2 regions of the Mesorhizobium sp. 113-3-9 genome follow, and region 1 is predicted to be linked to the other one. Evidence: riboswitches for the same ligand, from Rfam matches in the RefSeq annotation. Region 1 holds a riboswitch; the other holds the start of a gene.

Region 1 (7,875 bases):
TCGGGCTGGCGGAAGCCATGCCGGTCGAACAGGCCATGCGTTTTGCGAGTGCCGCCGCCGCGCTCAAGTGCCTGCGCTTCGGCGGCAGGCTCGGTGCGCCGGACCGGGCCGAGACACTGGCCATGGTCGCGGCGACATGGCCTGAAACAGCCTAATTCTTCGACGGGTGCTCGATCGCCTGACGGCCGAAATCGGGCACATCAATGTCCTGGCCCGCCTCGATGATCGAGCGGCGCACCGCGCGGGTGCGGGTGAATAGGTCGAACAGCTTGTCGCCGTCGCCCCAGCGGATCGCCCGCTGCAGGAATGCCAGGTCTTCCGAGAACCGCGCCAGCATTTCGAGGATGGCGTCCTTGTTGTGCAGGCACACGTCCCGCCACATGGTCGGGTCGGAGGCGGCCAGGCGCGTGAAGTCGCGAAAGCCGGAGGCGGAATATTTGATCACTTCCGTCTTGGTCACCGATTCCAGATCGTCGGCGGTGCCGACGATGTTGTAGGCAATGATGTGCGGCAAATGCGAAACGATGGCGAGCGTCATGTCGTGATGCTGCGGGTCCATCGTGTCGATGTTGGCGCCGCAGCGGCGCCAGAATTCCGACAGCCTTTCCAGAGCGCCCGGATCGGTGCCTGGCAGCGGCGTGAAGATACACCAGCGATTGTCGAACAGGTCGGCGAAACCGGCATCCGGTCCGGATTTCTCGGTACCCGCCAGCGGATGGCCGGGAATGAAATACACGCCGTCAGGCACATGCGGCTGCATCTGCGCGATGACCGAGGCCTTGGTCGAGCCGACATCGGTGAGGATCGCGCCCTTCTTCAGCGCCGGCGCGATCTCCTGCGCCACCGCGCCGGACGAACCGACCGGCACCGAGACGATGATCAGATCGGCGTCGCGGACCGCTTCCTTGGCGTCGGTCGTATAGGAATCACCCAGCCCAAGCTCCTGCGCCCGCGCCAGCGTCGCCGCGCTGCGGGTCGAGATGGCAACGTGGCCGGCAAGGCCCTCGCGGCGGATGACGCGGGCCAGCGACGAGCCGATCAGGCCGATGCCGACCAGCGCGATCTTCTCAAACATCGGTGATGTCATGGCGTTAGAGCTTTCGGGCGTTCTAGCTTTTCAGGAATGTCGTGAGCGCGGCGACGACGCCGCGATTGGCCTCTTCGGTGCCAACGGTCATGCGCAGCGCGTTGGGAAAGCCGTAGCCGGAAACGCGCCGCAATATGTAGCCGCGCGCTGTCAGGTAATCGTCCGCCGCCGCCGCCGAATGCTTCTGGTCGTCTGGAAAATGAATGAGGAGGAAATTGCCGACGCTGGGCGTCACCCGCAGCCCAAGCCCGGTCATCTCCGCGCTCAGCCAGGTGAGCCAGGTCTCGTTATGCGACACGCTGCGCTCGACATGGGCGCGGTCGCGGATCGCGGCGATGCCGGCCTCGATCGCCGTCGCATTGACGTTGAAGGGACCACGCACGCGATTGATGGCGTCGACGATGTGCATCGGCCCGTACATCCAGCCGATCCGCGCTCCGCCAAGGCCGATCTTGGAGAAGGTGCGCGTCATCACCACGTTCTCCGCGCTGCCGACCAGCTCGATGCCGGCTTCGTAATCGTTGCGGCGGACATATTCGGCATAGGCCGCGTCGAGCACCAGCAGCACATGTTTGGGCAGGCCGGCATGCAGGCGACGCACCTCCTGGAACGACACATAGGTGCCGGTTGGATTGTTGGGATTGGCGAGGAACACGATCTTGGTTCTCGGCGTGACGGCGGCCAGCATCGCATCGATGTCGGCGCGCTCGTCGGTCTCCTTGACCGCGATCGGCGCGGCACCCGCCGACTGGATGTAGATCTTGTAGACCATGAAGGCGTGTTCGGTGAATATGGCCTCATCGCCTGGCGCCAGATAGGTCTGCGCCAACAGGCCGAGGATTTCGTCGGAGCCGTTGGAACAGATGATGTTCTGCGCGTTGAGGCCATGCACCTCGGCGATCGCCTCGCGTAGCCGCCTGGCGGTGCCGTCGGGATAGATGTCGAGTTTGGCGGCGACGTCGCGGGCGGCTTCGATGGCCTTCGGTGACGGACCGAGCGGGTTCTCGTTCGACGACAGCTTGTAGACCTTGGCGACACCGGCCGGCGCCGTGCTCTTGCCGGGCACATAGGCGTCTATGTCCATGATGCCCGCGCGCGGGGTTGGACGTGCCTGATCCGGTGTCTGGTTCATTTTTTGCAAAATCCGTCGAAAATGCCTCCATCCGGAGGCTGCAGCGGAAATACAAGCCATGGCCGGCAATGTCGAGAGGCGGCGGTGGGGCCAGCAGCCGGCCCAGCCTCCGGCCCAGCCTTCCGGCATTGACGGCGAGGCGGGCGAGTTCTAGAAGGACGGTGACAGTTCCGTGGTGATTTGGCCGGTCGGCTTGCAGCCACGTTAAACAATTCGCTAAAGGGCCGTTTGCGTGACGTAACCGGCTTTGCGAATGGCAATGCCGGTTTTTTATTGTCCGCGGCCGGCCGGACAAAACGCATCGGCAGCGATTTTTCGTTGGGCACGATGCAGCAAGTGAGTACGTGAATGGCCGCTCTGCGTGCAGGAAAGACCAACAACGAGGCCGACCAACCGTCGAGCCCGGTGTTGCGCTTCGGGCCCGACCAGCCACTCAAGCTCGACGCCGGCACGCTTTTGTCGCCGTTCCAGATCGCCTACCAGACCTATGGCACGTTGAACGATGCCCGCTCCAATGCCATTCTCGTCTGCCATGCGCTGACCGGCGACCAGCATGTCGCCAACACCAACCCGGTGACCGGCAAGCCGGGCTGGTGGGAAGTGCTGATCGGCCCCGGCAGGATCATCGACACCAACCGTTTCTTCGTCATCTGCTCCAACGTCATCGGCGGTTGCCTGGGCTCCACCGGTCCGGCCTCGACCAATCCCGTCACCGGCAAGCCCTATGGGCTCGACCTGCCTGTCATCACCATTCGCGACATGGTGCGCGCGCAGAAGATGCTGATCGACCATTTCGGCATCGATAAACTGTTCTGCGTGCTCGGCGGCTCGATGGGCGGCATGCAGGTGCTGGAATGGGCGTCGAGCTATCCCGAGCGCGTCTTTTCGGCGCTGCCGATCGCCACGGGTGCCCGCCATTCCTCGCAGAACATCGCCTTCCACGAGGTCGGCCGGCAAGCCGTCATGGCCGATCCAGACTGGCATGGTGGCAAATATTTCGAGCATGGCAAGCGCCCGGAAAAGGGCCTGGCGGTGGCGCGCATGGCGGCCCACATCACCTATCTCTCGGAAGCCGCCCTGCACCGTAAATTCGGCCGCAATCTGCAGGATCGCGACCACCTGACTTTCGGCTTCGACGCCGACTTCCAGATCGAAAGCTATCTGCGCCACCAGGGCATGACCTTCGTCGACCGATTCGACGCCAACTCCTATCTCTACATGACGCGGTCGATGGACTATTTCGACCTCGCCGCCGATCATGGCGGCAGGCTGGCGGATGCCTTTGCCGGCACCAAGACCCGTTTCTGCCTTGTGTCGTTCACGTCGGACTGGCTGTTTCCGACCGAGGAGAGCCGCTCCATCGTGCACGCGCTCAACGCCGCCGGCGCCTCGGTATCCTTCGTCGAGATCGAGACCGATCGCGGCCACGACGCCTTCCTGCTCGACGAGCCGGAACTGTTCGCCGCCATCAACGGCTTCATCGGCTCCGCGGCCCGCGCCAGAGGGCTAAGCGCATGACCCCGCAAAGTTGCAGACTTTCAGGATCGGGATCATGCGCCACACAGGAGGTGGCGTCATGAGCGTCAACGGCAGCCAGCGCGTCGACCTCGAGGTCGTCGCCAACCTCATTCCACCACAGTCGCGCGTCCTCGACGTCGGTTCGGGCGACGGCTCCTTGCTTGAATTGCTGCAGGAAACCAAACAGGTCGACGGGCGCGGGCTTGAACTGTCGCAGCGCGGCGTCAACGAATGCGTGGCGCGCGGCCTCTCTGTCATCCAGGGCGATGCCGACAAGGATCTCGAATTCTATCCCGACAAGGGTTTTGACTTCGTCGTCCTGTCGCAGACCTTGCAGGCGACCCGCAACCCGAAACTGGTGCTCGACGAACTGCTCAGGATCGGCAACAGGGCGATCGTCTCTTTCCCCAATTTCGGCCATTGGCGCGTGCGCCTGTCGTTGTTCGTCAAGGGCCGCATGCCGGTGACCCAGGACCTGCCCTATTCCTGGTACGACACGCCCAACATCCATTTCTGCACCATCCGCGACTTCGTCAACCTGTGCGATGAGCTTGGCGCGACGGTGGAAAAGGCGACCGCGCTCGACGCAGCCGGCCAGAAGATCGGCCTGTCGATGCCCTGGTGGTTCTGGAATTTCTTCGGCCAGCAAGCGGTGTTCTTGCTGAAGCGGTAAGGCACGGAACGTCTAGCCCAGGACATCCGTGGCCTTGTGCGGGTGCTCGACACCGTCGGCGAACACCACATCGGATTGGGAATTGTCCGTGCGCAGGGCCAATATTGCCTGATAGGCGGGCGAATCATACCACCGGTGCATCTGCCGCCGGTCGGGAAATTCGATGATGATGAGGTTGCCCGGCCAATCGTTCTCGATCACCTCGACATCACCACCATGGACCAGGAAGCGGCCGCCGAAAGGTTCCAGCGTGGCATCGATCCTGTGCAGATATTCGACGATCTGCGGGCCCATCCTGACTTGGCGCATATGGGCAACGGCGTAAGCGGTCATGACGTAACTCCCTTGTCGAGCGGCCGATTTGCCGGTCTCATGGCTGCAAATTGCCAAGGGAGGTGACGAGACTCGATTACGCCTGAGGTAATAGGCCAACATCGATGCTGTGCACGAATCAGCGCTTGAGCGCGAGCGGAACCGCATCCCCTCAGACTTGCCAGGGTGTTGCTATTGGGGCGCGGAGGCCCAAAATCGGCGTCTCAGACCAGCCGGATTTCGCGTCTTTGGATGACATGTGAAGATGGTCTTTGTAGCGTCGCGCCGAACGTAATGCTTGGGCGGGGCATGGAACGCAAATCCCAGACCTATTCAATCGTAGTCGAAATGGAAAATGCCCAATCCATCAATGAAGATGAGATCGGCGCTTCATTCCGCGCCTTGGCGCGGGAAATAGAGGCCGCAACGACTGACGATCAGCACCCCAAGCCGGAGGTTATTGTCGTTCACAGCGGAGAGAATACCGAGACGCCGCTCCTCCAGCAGCGTGTCGCCAAGCTTGTCCCGCGGCTTGGCGCTGTCGCCAATCTGGTCTTCAGCGCCAGCACCGGCAGCCGATACTATGAGATCAAGAACGCGGGCGTTGGATTGGCCACGGGCGACATCGTGGTTTTCTGCGATTCCGACACGGTTATGGAGAGCGGCTGGCTGTCGGCGCTCCTTGAACCGCTACAGGACCCGAAGACGATGGCCGTGAGCGGCTACACCTATCTCGGCCATGACGATTTCGCCTCGCGCACCTTTGCACTGCTGTGGTTCTTCCCGCTGCGCGACGGGGATCAGCGTTTCGCCTCCAGACGTGCAATGAACGCCAACAATTGTGCCTTTCGCAGAAGTTGGTTGGCCAGCCATCCCTATCCGGCCAGCAATGGTTTCAAGGTTTCCTGCACGTTGCTTACCAGCCAGTTGCAGGAAAGCGGACATGACTTCGTCAGGGTCGATGCCCGGGCCAGCCATTATCCTCCGCGCGGCTGGCGTTTTTTCTTCTGGCGCGCGCTCGTCACCGGTCGCGATGCGGACCGCAAATATGTGGCGCTGGAATCGCCGTCGCGAACCGCACGGGTGGTCAAGGCGGCAAGGCGCTGGTTTTCGACATCGCGCCGGGTGGGCGGCCGCATCCTTGCGCATGCGGCACGACTCGGCATGCCAATCTGGCAGATTCCGTTTGCCCTGATCGTCGGCATGGCCTTTTGCACGCTGGTGTTCGTCGCCCAGATGGCCATGGCGCTTGGTCTGGTCCGGGACGAGCCGGAATACATCCCTTTTTACGTCGGGCATAGCTGAGTGGCCAAAGCCTTGGATGCGGCTCCCCTCATCACGGTGATCACACCGACCCACAACAGGCGCGACAAGGTGTTGCGCGCTGTCGAAAGCGTGCTGTCCCAAAGCATGTCGAGGCTTGAGCACATTGTGGTCGACGATGGCTCGACGGACGGAACCGAAGCCGCGCTCGACCGCGTTCACGACCCGCGTCTGATCTATGTCGGTGCGAAATGGCGCGGGGCCAACGCCGCGAGGAATGCCGGCATCGAGCGGGCGCGAACGCCCCTGGTGACGTTTCTCGATTCGGACGATGTCTACATGCCGCATCGGCTTGAACGGACTTTGGCCTGGTTCGAAGACAACCCTGGCCTTCAGGTGCTGCTTAGTTCTTTTGTGTCCTTGAAGAACGGCCGCAGCACCAACTGCACCAACCCCGAGGCCTTCATCAATCCGGCGATGCTGGAGCGGACACTCGTCGCCCAGACGATCTTTATCGCCGGCTCGGCGATCACCGCGCGTCGCGAGGCCTTGCTGGCCATTGGCGGCTATGACAGCGATATAACCCGGATGCAGGATCGGGAATTGCTGCTGCGCCTTGCCCGGCGCTTCGGCGCACAACTGTCCGGCGATCTCGACTGGACGAAACACAATTCGGAGAATTCGATTTCGGGACGGCGCGATGGCTATGTCGAAGCCTATGCGAATTTGATGGGCAAGCATCCGTATATTGCCCACGCCTATCCGCACATTCCTCCTTACATGATCTCACGCCAGCTTATAGCCGATATTCTCAGGGGCCGTTTGCCCGAGGCGTTTGCCGGATACATGGCCAACCGGTCTTCCAAGGAACTTGGTTACTCGTTGCCGGAGTTGGTCAACGGTTACGTCTATGGCCGGCGTTGGCGCCGCAATCTCTACAATGAATTTCGCAACCGGTTCGATGCCCGGCCGGCCTAGTTGGCGCCAGGCCTACCGGTCGAGTTCCGGGAAATAGGGATCCGACAGGAACCGCCTGTCCCGTTCGCCCTTCAGGCAGTCGATCGGCGCGTCCGCGTCGACGGGGATGATGCTGGCCTTATCCTGAACGCCGCTCACTTCAAGGATCAGCTTGCGCCGGATGGCGGTGGAAAATTCGGCGGCCGCATGGATCGGCAGCACGAAGGAGCCAGGCCCGCCGGTCACGCACTGCGCATAATACTGGTCGAGATGGCTGAAGGTCGGCGACGGGTTGATCAGGATCGGCAGGCCGTTGATGACGATGCCTTTGGCGATGGCCGCATCGCGCGTCGCGGTGACCGGCGGCCCGATATTGTTGGGACCATCGCCCGATATGTCGATGACGCTGCGTTCGCCGGCGAAGTTCGTCCTGTCGAAAAGCCCCGCACCGAAGGCAAGCGCGGTGGAAATCGAGGTGCCGCGAAAACTCCGGAACGGGCGCGCCGCCACCTTGTCGGCAAAGCTGTTGGCGCTTTGCGCGCTGTCGATGATCTGCCAGCCGATGATCGCGTCATCGCGCACGGTGCCCGCCCATTCGAAATAGGCGAGCGCGATGCGACCCGTATTGCCGGAACGGACGGCCCGGATGAAGTCGGGATGCCGTAGCGCTTCGACATAGCCGGCGCGTTGCAACGCGAACTCCTTCTCATCCATCGACAACGAGATGTCGACCGCCAGGACCAGCTCGACATCGACGGCCAGCGCCGGTGGCGAGGCAATGGGAGTAGCCTGCGCGCAGGTGAGACAGGCAATCAGAAAGGCATCAAACATGGCGGCGCCAGGGTCGTTTCCCCGGCAAATCTTCCATCGCGATCACGGCAAAATGAGGTTTTGCGCAGGCAGCCGGAGACACAGCCTACTTCTTGCGGCGGA
Region 2 (7,875 bases), 1.9 Mb from region 1:
AAACTCAACGAGATCAACCGGGTCGCCGACAAGGTCACCGTCATCCGTGACGGGCGCACCATCGAGACGCTGGCCAAGAAAGACATTTCGGAAGACCGCATCATCACCTCGATGGTCGGCCGTTCGCTCGACGACCGCTATCCGCCGCGCGAGCCCAAGATCGGCGAGGTCGTGTTCGAAGTGAAGAACTGGTCGGTCTATCACCCGCTCCATGCCGAACGGCAGGTGATCAAGGGCATCGACATCAACGTGCGCAAGGGCGAGGTGGTCGGCATTGCCGGGCTGATGGGCGCTGGCCGCACCGAATTCGCCATGAGCCTGTTTGGCCGCTCCTATGGCCGCCGCATCACCGGCGAGGTGCTGCTCAAGGGCAAGCAGATCGATGTCTCGTCGGTGAGCAGGGCGGTCGAACACGGCATCGCCTACGTCACCGAGGACCGCAAGACTTACGGTCTCAACCTCATCGACCATATCAAGCACAACATAACACTCGCCAATCTCGGCGGCGTGTCGCGCCACAACGTCATCGATGATCTGCGCGAGCTGGCCATCGCCAACGACTATCGCAAGAAAACGAACATCCGTGCATCGAGCGTCTATCAGATGACCGGCAATCTTTCGGGCGGCAACCAGCAGAAGGTGGTGCTGTCGAAGTGGCTGTTCGCCGACCCGGACGTGCTGATCCTCGACGAGCCGACACGCGGCATCGATGTCGGCGCCAAGTACGAAATCTATACGATCATCGCGCGCCTTGCCTCGGAAGGTAAGGCGATCGTGGTCATCTCGTCGGAGATGCCGGAATTGCTTGGCATCACCGACCGCATCTACGTCATGAACGAAGGGCGCATCGTGGGCGAAATGCCCGCGGCGGACGCAAGCCAGGAAAAAATAATGCGCGCCATCGTTCGGGGAGAAGGAAAAGCAGCATGAGCACCGAAAGCGCCCCCGCCCCGCAAGGCAACGTCACTGACGAACAGCGTCCACGCATCGCCGTCTCGGCGCTGACGGCGAACCTGCGCGAATACGGTCTGATCATCGCGCTGATCGTCATCATGCTGTTCTTCCAGTTCACCACGTCGGGAACGCTGTTCAAGCCGGTGAACCTCAGCAATCTGGTGCAGCAGAACTCCTTCATCATCGTGATGGCGCTGGGCATGCTGCTGGTGATCGTTTCCGGCTATATCGACCTCAGTGTCGGATCGGTCGCGGGCTTCATCGGCGCGCTGGCGGCAAACATGATGGTGATCTGGCAGCTCGGACCGCTCAGCAATCCGCTGGTGGTTTCGATCGTCTGCCTGATCGTGGGCGGCCTTATCGGCGCGGCGCAAGGCTACTGGATCGCCTATCACCGGATACCGAGCTTCATCGTGACGCTGGCTGGCATGCTGATCTTCCGCGGCATCTGCCAGGCGCTGCTGGGCGGCGGATCCTCGGTGGGGCCCCTCCCGGACGGCTTCAAGGCGCTGAGCTCCGGCTTCATCCCGGACGTGATCGGCCCGCTGACGCTGATCCCGCCGACGGTGAACGCCGCCGGCAAGACCATCATGGGCAGCGGCCTGACGCTGCATATGACGACGGTCGTGCTGGGCGTGATCGCCGTGCTGGCCTATGCCTATTTCGGGCTGCGCACCCGGCGCAAGCGCGAGCGCCATGGCTATGAAGCCGAACCCTTCCCCCTGTTCGTCGTCAAGACGCTGGTCGCCAGCGCGCTGGCGCTGTTCCTGGTCTATGAGTTCGCCAGTTACAGGGGGCTGCCGGTGGTGCTCCTCGTCATGGGCGTGCTGATCTCGCTGTTCGTCTTCGTCACCAAGCGTATGACCATCGGCCGCCGCATCTACGCAATGGGCGGCAACGCCAAGGCGGCGCAGCTGTCGGGCATCAACACCGAGCGGCTGACGCTCTACGTGTTCATCAACATGGGCGTGCTGTCGGCACTCGGCGGCCTGATCATCGCGGCCCGCCTCGGCCAGGCCGTGCCGGCGGCGGGTCTGGGCTCGGAGCTCGACGTCATCGCCGCAGTCTTCATCGGCGGCGCCTCGGCGATGGGCGGCGTCGGCCAGGTCATCGGCGCGGTGGTCGGCGGCTTCATCATGGGCGTGATGAACAACGGCATGTCGATCATGGGCGTCAACGTCGACTGGCAGCAGGTGGTCAAGGGCCTGGTGCTGCTCGGCGCCGTGATCTTTGACGTCTACAACAAGAACAAGGCCTGACAGGAGCAATTCCAGGAAAAGCGCATCACGGTTTTCCCCACAGGAATTGCACAGAAACAAAATACCGGGAGCGGCTCGGTTCCTCAAAGCCGAACCGCTCCCGCGAGGCAACAAGGAAGGCATACGGGTCTAGATCGCGATGACGCCGGCAAATAGTCGGCATCAAGAAGTCCCCCAGGGGATCAAGCCCGCGAGCGCAATCCGGACGAAGAATTTCACCCGTGGCGCGGCGAGGTCCGAGCCGCGCAGGTCAAGGTTTGTCAAAAGGCAAGCAGATAAGAGAGGATTGATCATGCTGATCTCGCAGATTCTCGACGACGCCGAGACCATTCGTGTCGTGGCCCGCAGCGGCGGCAAGACCCGGATCATCAACGGCGCCCGCAGCGTCTATTCGCTGGCGATGGAAGCTGCCCGCACCGGCGTCGGCCTTGCCACACTGATCGAGCGCAAGGGGCTTGGCGAGACGATCGATCTCGACGCCGCCTACAAAAAGGGGCGGCTGTTGTCGCCGATCAACCATCCCGATCCGGCTCACCTGCATCTCACCGGCACGGGCTTGACGCATCTCGGCTCGGCGGCGACGCGCGATTCCATGCACAAGAAGCTCAGCACCGATGGCGAGGAGCAGCTCACCGATTCCATGAAGATGTTCCGCATGGGCCTGGAGGGCGGCAAGCCCGCCAAAGGCCAGGTCGGCGTGCAGCCGGAATGGTTCTACAAGGGCAACGGCACCATGGCCGTGGCCCCAGGTGCGGCACTCCTGTCACCGGCCTTCGCCAAGGACGCCGGCGAGGAACCCGAGGTCGCCGGCATCTACGTCATCGGCGACGACGGCGCGCCCTTCCGTGTCGGCTTCACGCTGTCGAACGAATTTTCCGACCACGTGACCGAGCGCGTCAACTATCTCTTCCTCGCCCATTCCAAGCTGCGCAATGCCTCGTTCGGGCCGGAGATCCTGATCGGCGACCTGCCTTCCGACATCCGCGGCACATCGCGCATCGTACGCGACGGCAAGATGCTGTGGGAAAAACCGTTCCTGTCGGGCGAAGCGAACATGTCGCACACCATCGCCAATCTCGAACATCACCATTTCAAATATTCGGCGTTCCGCCAGCCGGGCGACGTGCATGTGCATATGTTCGGTACCGCGACACTGTCCTTCGCCGACGGGGTCAAGACCGAGGCCGGCGATGTGTTCGAGATCGAGGCGGGGGATTTCGGCCTGCCGCTGCGCAATCCGCTGGAGATCGAAAAGCCGGTGAAGGTGGTTGTAAAGGCGCTGTGAGTGGTGATCTCCCCCCTCGTGGGGGAGATTGGCAGTATCAGCGCGCGGTGCGAAAGTGCTTGGACAGCTTCAGGCCTTGCGCCTGGTAGTTGGAGCCCAGATCGGTGCCGTAGAGCGCCTGCGGGCGCTTCAGCATGTGCTCGTAGACCAGCCGGCCGACGATCTGGCCATGGTCGAGGATGAACGGCACTTCATGGCTGCGCACCTCCAGCACGGCCCGGCTGCCGGTGCCGCCGGCCGCCGAATGGCCGAAGCCCGGGTCGAAGAAGCCGGCATAGTGGACGCGGAATTCGCCGACCAGAGGGTCGAACGGCGTCATCTCGGCGGCATAGAGCGGCGGCACGTGCACCGCTTCCTGGCTGACGAGGATGTAGAATTCGTCGGGGTCGAGCACCAGTTCGCCCGCGCCGCTCTTGTGGATCGGCTCCCAGAAATCGACGACATCCTGCGCCGCGCGCTTGTCGACGTCGACGAGACCGGTGTGATGCTTGCCGCGGTAGCCGACCAGCCCGTCACTGTCGCCATTGAGATCAATCGACAGCGCGATGCCGCCGCCGGAAATGTTAGGCGGCTCGGTGGCGACCAGCATTTGCGCGCGATGGAGTTCGTGCAGCTCGGCTTCCGAGAGCAGCGCATTGCCGGTGCGGAAGCGGATCTGCGACAGGCGTGAGCCGGTGCGCACCACGATCGGGAAGGTGCGTGGGCTGACCTCCAGATAGAGCGGACCATTGTAGCCGGCGGCGATCTTGTCGAACTCGTGGCCTCGGTCGGTCATGACACGGGTGAAGATGTCAAGCCGCCCGGTCGAGCTCTTCGGATTGGCCGAGGCGGAAATCTCCGCCGGCAATGCCAGGCTTTCGAGCAAGGGCACGATGTAGACGCAGCCGGTCTCCAGCACCGCGCCGTCGGCAAGATTGATCTCGTGCAGCTTCAGCCGGTCGAGCTTCTCCGAAACCTTGTGATTGGGGCCGGGCAGGAAGGAGGCCCGCACCCGCCAGGCCCTGTCGCCGAGTCTCAGATCGAGACTGGCCGGCTGGATCTGGTCGGCATCGAGCGCGCGCGGCGACTTCAGCGCGCCGGACTGGAACAGCGCCGAAATGTCCTGATCGGGAAGAATGCCCGTCTCTCGCAAGGCTTCGCTCCTAGAGGGCAGGCTTTGTCGGAACCCGCTTGGTACAAACCTCTTAATGAAGCCGGCAATTGACGCAAGCGTGGGACGGGTCTAAAGGGTCGTTATCCCGTGGTGATTTGGCCGGTCGGCTTGCAGCCACGTTAAACAAGTCGCTAAAGGACCGTTGGGCCGCAAGGCCGTATGGACCGGTTGCGACTTTCGCGGCCGGTTTTTTTGTGTCTGGAACAAAAGCGATGAGCACCAAGAAGCGCAACTGGAAGCCTCAGACAGCCCTCGTGCATGGCGGAACCCTACGTTCCGGCTTCGGCGAAACCTCCGAGGCGATGTATCTGACGCAGGGCTATGTCTACAAAACGGCGCAGGCGGCCGAAGCCCGTTTCAAGGGCGAGGAACCGGGTTTCATCTATTCGCGCTACGCCAATCCGACCGTCGACATGTTCGAAAAGCGCATGTGCGCGCTCGAAGGCGCGGAGGATGCGCGCGCCACGGCGTCGGGCATGGCCGCGGTGACGGCGGCCCTTCTGTGCAGCGTCAAGGCCGGCGACCATATCGTGGCGGCGCGCGCGCTGTTCGGCTCCTGCCGCTGGGTGGTCGAGACGCTGGCGCCGCGATACGGCATCGAGGCCACGCTGGTGGACGGCACCGACATCGCCAATTGGGAAAAAGCGGTCAGGCCAAACACCAAGCTGTTCTTCCTGGAAAGCCCGACCAACCCGACACTGGAAGTGGTCGACATATCAGCCGTCGCCGCGCTTGCCAATTCAATCGGCGCGCGGCTTGTCGTCGACAATGTCTTCGCCACGCCTTTGCAGCAAAAGCCGTTGCAGCTTGGCGCGCACATCGTCGTCTATTCGGCGACCAAGCACATTGACGGCCAGGGCCGCTGCCTCGGCGGTGTGATCCTGTCGGACAAGAAGTGGATCGACGAGAACCTGCACGACTATTTCCGCCACACCGGCCCCAGCCTGTCGCCCTTCAATGCCTGGACGTTGCTGAAGGGCCTGGAGACGCTGCCGCTGCGCGTGCGCCAGCAGACCGAGAGCGCCGGCAGGATCGCCGATTTTCTCGCCGAACAGCCGCAGATTGCTCGTGTCATCTATCCCGGCCGCGCCGACCACCCGCAGGCCGATATCGTCAAGAAGCAGATGTCGGGTGGCTCGACGCTGATCTGCCTCGATGTCAAGGGCGGCAAGCAGGCAGCCTTCGCCCTGCAGAACGCACTCGACATCGTGCTGATCTCGAACAACCTTGGCGACGCCAAGAGCCTGATCACCCATCCGGCGACGACGACGCACAAGAATTTGAGCGATGAGGCCCGCGCCGAACTCGGCATCGGGCCTGGTACGTTGAGGTTGTCGGCCGGCCTGGAAGACACTGACGACCTTCTGGAAGACATCGCCGAGGCGTTGAAAGCCGCCAAATAGCAGGCCGTCCAGGCAGCGTCGCCTGCGGCGGGTTCAGGCTCGCGACGGTGCCTCTTCAAGTTCGGCTACCTTGGTGCCGATGGTCATCGCATTGCCGCGCCAGTCGACGGCGCCGCCGAGCCAGCCGCGTGCCCACATCGCCGGCAGGATCAGGTCACGCACCACGATCGCCGCGACCATGCGCGGCGACAGGTACCAGCCCTTGGACCAGCACAGTGCACATTCAGGGAAGTAGAAGGCCGCCAGCACAGCGACGGCCGTCAGCGGCAGGCTGAAGCCGGCGCTTGCCGCCGCAACCAGCGCAAGCACCAGCGGCACCACCGCGCCGGTCAGGATTTCAGGCGCGAAGAACAGCGGAAAGGTGACGCGGCGCAGGCGCGCCCAGCGGGCCTGGCGCGACCAGATCTCGCCAAGCGTGCGCCGGCCAAGCGGCTGTTCGAAGGGCGAAGCGACGAGATTGACGCGCAGGCCGAGCCCATTGACCAGCTTGGTCGCGGCGGCGTCCTCGGCGATTTCGGCGGCCAGCGCGCGGATGCCGCCATTGGCATCCAGCATCGGCTTGTTCCAAAGCATGCTCTTGCCCTGGGCAAAGCCAAGGCCGAGCGCCTCACCGGCATACTGCCAGCGGGCCTGCAGGGTGTTGAGGAAGGCGCATTCGACCTCGGCCCAGAAGCCATCCGGCCGCGAGCCGATCGGCGTCGAGCAGACAAGGCCCGTGTTTGGCCGCCACGCCGCCATCAGATGCTGGATGTAATCCCCGGGCATCAGCACGTTGGAATCAGCCAGGATGACCCATTTGTGCCGCGCGGCTTCCCAACCCTTGACGCAATTGTTGAGCTTGGGATTGGCGCTGACGCGATCGTCACCGATCAACAGCCGGGCCGGCAGCTTGGGGAAACGGGCAATGGCTTGTCTGATCAACCCGACCACCGGATCATCGGCATGGGCAACGCAGAAGATCAACTCGTAGCGCGGCCAGTCGAGCGAGAAGGCGCGCTCCAGCGTCTCGTGCGTGAACGGCTCGACGCCACGCGACGGCACGACAATCGACACCGGCTGCGATTTGCCGGCTGGCGGCGAGATCGTAGTGCGCCGTTTCAGCTGTGAGGCGGCCAGCGCGATGCTGGCAGCGTTTGAAAGGATAAGAGCAGTCGAAAGCGAGGCGGCTATGATAGTGAGTTCCATCGAGATCTGGGCGCTCCAGAAGAGACGGGCCGCGGTGTGGCCGCTTTCAACAGTTCGACAGAGCGCCGAGTCGCTCGGTTCGCGCACACCACCATTGTCATGTGTCACTTAAATGACATTCTTTGCCGGCACCTGCCTTTCGAGGACGAGCGCGACAAGACGCGCACGTTGACCTCCTCGCCTGGAGGGCCGAAAGTTTTGTTTGTTTGAGCATGATCTTTGGACAGGCGGAAACCGTTTGGCCGGGAAAACCGGTCCACTTTTCGGGATCATGCTCGATATCGTTTTGGAGCCGCTTATGTACCGCGCCGTCACGCGCAACATCGAAGTGCAGGTCAGGCCGTTCTATCTCGAGGACCGTTCGGATCCTTCCGAGAACCGCTATGTCTGGGGCTACCAGATAACGATCGACAATCAGTCGGACGAATTCGTGCAGCTTCTGTCGCGCTATTGGCACATCACCGACGGCGCCGGCCGGGTCGAGGAAGTGCGAGGCCCCGGCGTTGTCGGCGACCAGCCCGAACTCAATCCCGGCGACAGCTATCAATACACGTCGGGCTGCCCGCTCTCGACGCCGTCAGGGATCATGGTCGGGCGCTATACGATGCGCAACAAGCGCGGCGAGACATTCGACAT

The links. Region 1 has a riboswitch for S-adenosylmethionine ahead of metX (homoserine O-acetyltransferase MetX). Riboswitches for the same ligand answer to the same signal wherever they lie in the genome.
Region 2: another riboswitch for S-adenosylmethionine. It lies ahead of MesoLj_RS35920 (O-succinylhomoserine sulfhydrylase); the one in region 1 lies ahead of metX (homoserine O-acetyltransferase MetX).

The regions. Positions count from the first base shown of each region.
Region 1 covers NZ_AP023246.1:1,860,014-1,867,888, reverse strand. The annotation lists gene MesoLj_RS09050 (sugar kinase) at 1-155, shown strand, start outside; gene MesoLj_RS09045 (prephenate/arogenate dehydrogenase family protein) at 152-1,087, opposite strand; gene hisC (histidinol-phosphate transaminase) at 1,110-2,219, opposite strand; SAM riboswitch at 2,382-2,459, shown strand; gene metX (homoserine O-acetyltransferase MetX) at 2,568-3,737, shown strand; gene metW (methionine biosynthesis protein MetW) at 3,796-4,410, shown strand; gene MesoLj_RS09025 (DUF1330 domain-containing protein) at 4,423-4,743, opposite strand; gene MesoLj_RS09020 (glycosyltransferase family 2 protein) at 4,909-6,027, shown strand; gene MesoLj_RS09015 (glycosyltransferase family 2 protein) at 6,028-6,963, shown strand; gene MesoLj_RS09010 (DUF1194 domain-containing protein) at 6,976-7,773, opposite strand; gene MesoLj_RS09005 (ABC transporter ATP-binding protein/permease) at 7,859-7,875, opposite strand, start outside.
Region 2 covers NZ_AP023246.1:7,522,622-7,530,496, forward strand. The annotation lists gene mmsA (multiple monosaccharide ABC transporter ATP-binding protein) at 1-930, shown strand, start outside; gene mmsB (multiple monosaccharide ABC transporter permease) at 927-2,213, shown strand; gene araD1 (AraD1 family protein) at 2,506-3,498, shown strand; gene MesoLj_RS35915 (2'-deoxycytidine 5'-triphosphate deaminase) at 3,536-4,630, opposite strand; SAM riboswitch at 4,729-4,806, shown strand; gene MesoLj_RS35920 (O-succinylhomoserine sulfhydrylase) at 4,864-6,054, shown strand; gene MesoLj_RS35925 (ceramide glucosyltransferase) at 6,088-7,239, opposite strand; gene apaG (Co2+/Mg2+ efflux protein ApaG) at 7,538-7,875, shown strand, end outside.